DNA from 2 places in the Shewanella sp. Sh95 genome. Region 1 is predicted to be linked to the other one. Evidence: riboswitches for the same ligand, from Rfam matches in the RefSeq annotation. Region 1 holds a riboswitch; the other holds the start of a gene.

The links. Region 1 has a riboswitch for cobalamin ahead of AEA42_RS19950 (ABC transporter ATP-binding protein). Riboswitches for the same ligand answer to the same signal wherever they lie in the genome.
Region 2: linked by a shared signal. The riboswitch ahead of AEA42_RS15085 (TonB-dependent receptor) and the one ahead of AEA42_RS19950 (ABC transporter ATP-binding protein) in region 1 are both predicted to bind cobalamin.

What each region holds. Positions count from the first base shown of each region.
Region 1 covers NZ_LGYY01000272.1:27,188-30,509, forward strand. The annotation lists gene metH (methionine synthase) at 1-343, opposite strand, end outside; gene AEA42_RS19945 (histidine phosphatase family protein) at 574-1,296, shown strand; cobalamin riboswitch at 1,472-1,696, shown strand; gene AEA42_RS19950 (ABC transporter ATP-binding protein) at 1,820-2,707, shown strand; gene AEA42_RS19955 (iron ABC transporter permease) at 2,704-3,322, shown strand, end outside.
Region 2 covers NZ_LGYY01000208.1:20,887-24,208, reverse strand. The annotation lists gene AEA42_RS15085 (TonB-dependent receptor) at 53-2,014, opposite strand; cobalamin riboswitch at 2,123-2,352, opposite strand; gene AEA42_RS15080 (hypothetical protein) at 2,487-3,322, opposite strand, start outside.

The sequences.
Region 1 (3,322 bases):
CACCTTCACGGTTAATTTCGGCGGACAGCGACTGCATATCGTAGTCGGCCATGGCGATAGTGGTGGCGTTGAAAGTGTTGGTTTCAATAATATCGGCACCGGCTAATAGGTAGTCGGTGTGAATTTGTTTGATGATGTGTGGCTGTGTGAGCACTAAGAGATCGTTATTGCCCTTAACGTCGGTATGCCAATCCTTGAAACGCTCGCCACGGTAATCGGCTTCTTCTAGCTTGTAGCCTTGGATCATAGTGCCCATGGCGCCGTCTAAAATCAGAATGCGCTTTGACAACTGGTTGCGAATGTCTGCCAGTGTTTGGCTGGCTCGATGGAGAGATATCGCCATAAATGATTACCTTTACTACAGCTAAGTTGAGTCCAAAAATATGCAATTCTGCGGTAAATTGCATTTTATTATTGAATGTCGTTCGTTATGATTTGGACATTTATACGTATAGACGTCCATAATACGCGACATCGGATTGTCAGGGCAAGGTGAAAGTCATTAGGAGCGAGAATCTAGAATCTAGAATCTAGAATCTAGAGTTTAGGTCCTAAGATTTTTAAAAGGCATATATGAAACAAGTTCGCTTATTACTGTTACGCCACGGGGAATGCGAAGGCGGGGCGATTTTACGTGGCAGAGTCGATGTTCCACTGAGCGAGAAGGGCTGGCGGCAGATGTCGGCAGCAGTGGCGGCGCAGGCGACTGTGTGCCACGGTATTTACAGCTCTACCTCAAAGCGCTGCGCTGAATTTGCCAAGGTGTTGGCGCTGGAGCCGCATTCCAGCTTGTCTGAGAGTTCACATTTAGCGGCACCAACGCCTTCGTCGCTTGAGGTCAACCTGCTGGAGGATCTACAAGAAATGGATTTTGGCGATTGGGATGGTCGCTTGCTCGATGAGTTATATCAACAGGATGGCGAGCGCATGGCGGCCTATTGGCAAGATCCTTGGGCCGTGTCGCCGCCCAATGGTGAAACGATGGCAAGTTTCGAGGCTCGTATCGATGGCGCAATAGAGCAGATCCTCAATAAAGAGTTTGCCCTGCTGGCGTTGGATGATGAACAGGCCCACGGCGAGTGTAATGCCAATGTACCCACAGCCAATATCTGGATTCTGACCCACGGCGGAGTGATCCGTCATTTAATGGCAAGAGCATTGGGGGCGGTGAGAACGGTAGGGTTTTACAGTCAACTGACTTTACCGGTTGCCGCGGTGGTGACGATTAATGTACTCGAAGATAAACATGGAACTCGATACTGGCGCTTAGACTGGCCATCGGGCCATGCTGATTGAGTTAGAAATCTCATGCTAAATGGGATGATGAAAATTTTCTGATTTAAACTGCATTGCCTAATGAGCAAGATATAGGATAATGCTTTTCCCTGACGTTTGAGCCATATAGCACATGGTGTTCGCTAAGTTTAAATGTCGCAGAAATAGGTGTTGGGAATTTCGCTTTATCCTGCGCTATTCGCTTAAGGCAATAGTCGTTATAAACGCCGGATCAACCCAAACATAATAGGGAATCGGGGTGCTGCCCATCAGCCAGCCCGAACTGTACCCGCAACTGTGAGTAGTTAAAAGAAGTGCCTAGAATCTAGAGCCTAGAATCTAGAACCTAGAACCTAGAACCTAGAACCTAGAACCTTCTTTGCTACAAGTCAGGAGACCTGCCTATTTCTGTTTTCGCTGCGTGCAGCCTTAGTTCTCGAGCGGGTGACTCGAGGGAGCAGAAAATGATATTGATACGTTTCGCCCTGTGGCCCATGGTGCTACTGGGTTTGGGTACAAAATATGCCTGTGGGAGCTGCTTTAAATGAAGCCTTCCACGTCAACAGATGTGCAATCTTCGGCGGTGCTAGCTAATGTGGCACTCAATGTCAGCCAATTAAGTTGGACCATCGAAGGCAAAACCATTCTTTCAGGGATTAACTTTGCCCTACAACGCGGTGAAATGCTGGGATTAATCGGCCCTAACGGTGCGGGTAAATCCAGTTTACTGCGTTGTATATATCGTTTTATTCGCCCAACTCTGGGGCAAATCAGTTTGTTTTCGCAGGACATTAACGAGCTTTCGCCCAAGGCATTTGCCTGCAAAGTAGCTGTGGTGCAGCAGGATACGCCGCACTATTTTGATATGACCACAGAGCAACTCGTTGCTATGGGGCTCACGCCCCACAAAGGGATGTTCGATACTAATTCCAGCGGTGATAGTGAAAAAATTATCAAGGCGCTTGAAAAGGTAGGTCTTAGCCATAAGCGCTATCAGCAATATGAAAGGCTCTCCGGCGGTGAGAAACAACGGGCACTGATTGCCCGCGCTATCGTGCAACAACCTCAGTTACTGATTTTAGATGAACCCACAAACCACCTCGATGTGCGCTATCAAATACAAATTTTGGAGTTGGTTCGAAGCCTTGGCATTAGTGTCATTGCCTCTATTCATGATCTGAATTTAGCAAGTGCCCTGTGTGATAGTTTGCTGCTACTGGATAAGGGGCAAGTGAGCGCCATGGGCACGCCGAGTGAGGTATTAACAGAGGAGCGCATTGCCCAAGTTTTTGGTGTTTGCGCTCAAGTGATGCCCCATCCACAACATGCCAATCCTTTAATTAATTACTTTTATGGTTATCAAAAATCACCGACGGATGATGTGGTTGTATCCGCTCCCCATAACATCAACGGGGAGATAAACACGCCATGATTCACACGTTTAAGCTGATAATGATGAATCTTTTAACCCATATTTTAACGCCATTAACCCGCCAGCAATGGCTGATTCTTGGCTTGGTGGGTTTTGCCCTGCTGACCCCGATTGCGGCCGCCAGTTTTGGCGCGGCAAATATCAGCTTTTTAGATGTGTTGCATGTGTTTATTAAATTATTCAATCAATTTTTCGCCAACGACGGTGCGTCAACTACCGCCTCGATGACGGAGCGGATTGTGATGGAATTAAGGTTGCCACGGATATTGCTCGCGTTTGTGGCGGGGGCGGGGCTGTCTTTAGCGGGCAGTGTGCTGCAAACCGTAACTCGCAATCCCCTTGCTGACCCTTATTTATTTGGCATCAGTTCAGGTGCCTCCTTTGGCGCTGTGGTGATGCTGACCTTGTTTACTGGCTCTGGTCTATTCGGTAATGCTGGCGTTATTGCCAATTCGGGGATTTTTAGTGGCTCGGGAATGTTTGCTGGGCTCCTGTGGTTTAGTTTGCCTTTCGGCGCTTTTATTGGTGCCAGTTTATCCGTTCTTATTGTTCTCGCCTTGTCAGGGCTTGGGCTCAACAGCCAAGTTGAGCGCATGCTGCTCTCTGGGGTGGCAA
Region 2 (3,322 bases), on a different contig from region 1:
GACAACGTCTGGCTTTAAAATGCGCTAAATCACTTAATTATCAGGATTCGGCTTAGAAGCGGTAGCCGACAGTCAAGCGAATATCACGGCCTCGGCCTGAGTAATAGCTATCACCCCAAATGCCACCGTAGTAACCCGAGCTAACATACTCTTTATCAAACAGGTTATCGATACGCAGGCTCGCTAACCAAGCATCACGGGTATAGTTAAGGGCTAGATTACCTAAAACATAGCTAGATAATTTATCGCCTTCGTTGCCGTTATCGCCTTCAATAAAACGATCGCCCGTGTAAATTGCCTCAGCAAATACTTGGAAATGCTCGGCAAAATCCATGCTGACATAACCGCGCCCCGTATGCTCCGCAACCCAAGACAATTGCTTGCCATCATTCACCCCATCGGTAAATTCGGCATCAATATAGTTATATTCCAAGCCTAAGGTGAGGGCTTGAGTGACCTGCCAATCCCAATCGGCACTCGCGCCATAGCGGCGTGAAGCATCGGCATTGACGTTGGCGCCTTGGAAGCTGCCACCAACAGGTTTTTCCGCACTCGGGTCGAAGACAATTTCATCTTCTAAATCGAGGCGATATAGGCTGACGCGTAGGCTTTGGCTAGCCACAGTCCAATCCCAACCCGCCTCATAGGAACGGCCTGTCTGTGGCTTTAAGCCATAGACATCTTTCGGGGTGTAAGCTTGCTCATCGACCTTAGCAAAGCGGAAGTTTTCATCGCCACGTAGATAGAATCTGTGCTCGGCGCTCGGACGGTAATTTAAACCGAACTCGAATGCGGTCGCATCTTCATCTAAATCGATGCCGTTTGGATACACATTGCCATCGACCAGATCGTCGGTCACCCGCGCATAACGGCCGCCCACTACATAGCTTAAGGTGTGGCTTAATGGCACAGTGGCTTGCAGGTAAGCACTTTGCATTTCCTGCACATTGCTGCGCGCCATAGAGTCAAACTCGGCCTTACCGCGGCTGATATCCAAACCTGTCACTAGGTTTAGCTCGCCTTGACGGGTGCTGTAATTGGCGAGCGCCTTAGGGCTAAACATCAGCAGTGAGCGAGTATTTTGGCTACCCGCCCCCCAGTTTAATGAGGTCACTAAGGTATCGCTGTAATCTAGATCCGCCGCTAATGCCCAGTTTTGGTTAAGCTGATGCTGATAGCCCGTACGCGCCGCAGTGGTCATCTCATGGACATATTCGCTTTTATTGGAAGACTGGCGTGGGTCTTCTTTGAACTGATTTACGGTCAACGAGCCCGGATTTTCGCGGTCATCATCGTAATAGCTGGTTTCGACAAAGAACGAATCAGTCGCCGTTTTATATTGAATGCGGCCAAGGATAGAACCCGTTTCATTGGCGTTATGCTGACGATAGTTGTCACCTTGGTTGTAGCTTCCGGTCAAGAAATAGCGCCAATCCTTGTTGATCGCGCCAGACACATCGCCGCGACCTTCATAGGTATTAAAGCTACCGCCGGATAATTGCACGCTGCCGCCGGTATTCTCAGGCGATTTAGTCACAATATTGATCACGCCACCCACGGCTTGATCGCCATAGAGCACGCCCGCACTGCCGGATAAAATCTCGATGCGTTCAACCTGATTTAAGGGAATTGCATTCAGGCTAGGCGCAGCAATATCGATGTTATTTAGGCGGCGACCATCGAGCAAAATCAAGGTGTTGTTTACCGCAGCGCTGGCGCTAAAACCGCGCATCGCAAAGCTAGTACCAATATTGTTATCCGAAATTTGAATACCGCTCTGACCACGTAAGACGTCAGTCAAATTAGTCGCGCCACTCATTTCAATCGCCGCAGCATCAATCACATTCACATTAGCGGCAATATTTAACGGGGTCTTATCAGCACGGCCAATCACCACGATATGCTCATCGACGTTGGCGGCATGAGTTTCATCGGCAGCCACAGCGGGCGCGATCATTGATACACTGCAAAGGCTGCCAATCAGCAGCGCAATTTTGGTTGGATGTGTTCCCATTTTACCTTTAACTCCTACAAGGAAAACGGGGCATTAGCGCCACGATACCGTTGATTCAGTAGAAAACACTGATAGTCACTATCGCATTTTGAGATCTGCCCACCGAAATCTCAAAAACACCTTTAGGGCCGGTCTCCGGACTTAGGCTATATCCATCTCAACTTGAGATGAACGCGAAACTGACCTTTACACACTCGATTACAGGGCTCATCGTGAACGCCTGTCAAATGCGGTCGTCTCTCACCTTTTACCGTTGCGGGGGCAGTGCCAGAATTTCACTGGCTTCCCGATTATCTCGCGACTTCATCATCGCAAGCACCACAGAAGGTTGACTCAAAATTAGGTTCAAAGGGCGTCAAACCTGTTAACGCCCAACAAGGCTCAGAATATTAAAGACCTAAGCGCGCGCATTATAGACGTCTATACGGATGAAAGTCCATTAATCTCAGATTGGCGAGAAAGCTCAGATGAGTTAGAAAACGCCATCCCAGTTTTTTGCCGCAGGTTGGGGTCTGTCTTTACTTAAAATCGCCTGACGCTGCTCAGGGGTTTCGCATTGGGCAACCGGGCTTAAATCCAGCGGCTTAATCACTAACGAGTCAGCAGGTTGCACAGGCGACTTGTCGAACATGGGCAAATTCATCGACCAAGAGACCAGCTCCCCCTTTTCGCTAATGCCAACATAACCGTCATTTGCGCCATCTAACCACGTGAGACGCGGAATACGTGCCATTAACTTTTCCACATTATCACGGTTGGCTCGATATCCAACGGGCACCACTTTGCCATCGGGACGCGTAAACACAAAGGAGGATGGTCCTTGCGTAATAACACTGCCTTCCTGCCAATATTTATCAAGAATCTCTTGGGCATAGTGAAACCCAAACATATACGCGTAGTCAGTGTCGTCGGCCATAATTTGCGGCACCGCCTTATCCCGCAGTAATAAAAAGCCTGAGCCGATACTGATAATCTCCTTCACGCCTGTAATGTCGGTTTTTTTAATCCAATCGACGCCACAGTTAATCCCATCGCCCCAAAAATGCGCATCCCCCGTAGGACTTAACACCGCAAATGCGCAATTGTTTGCCGTCATACTCGCCACGTCTTTTAAGGCACTGCGGATAGGATAAGTATCACTGCGCCAGCCCCAACTCACTACTGAGCCGTCCTTTTTCAAGGCGGCATAGGTGTGTTGAAAATATTCGATCTTCGCCACATCCGTAAGCTGAGGGAGCAACTTTTTCATATTGGTCGACTCTTCAATCTGGCCCCAAATCACTGCACTGCCCTGTTTTTTGAGGGCGA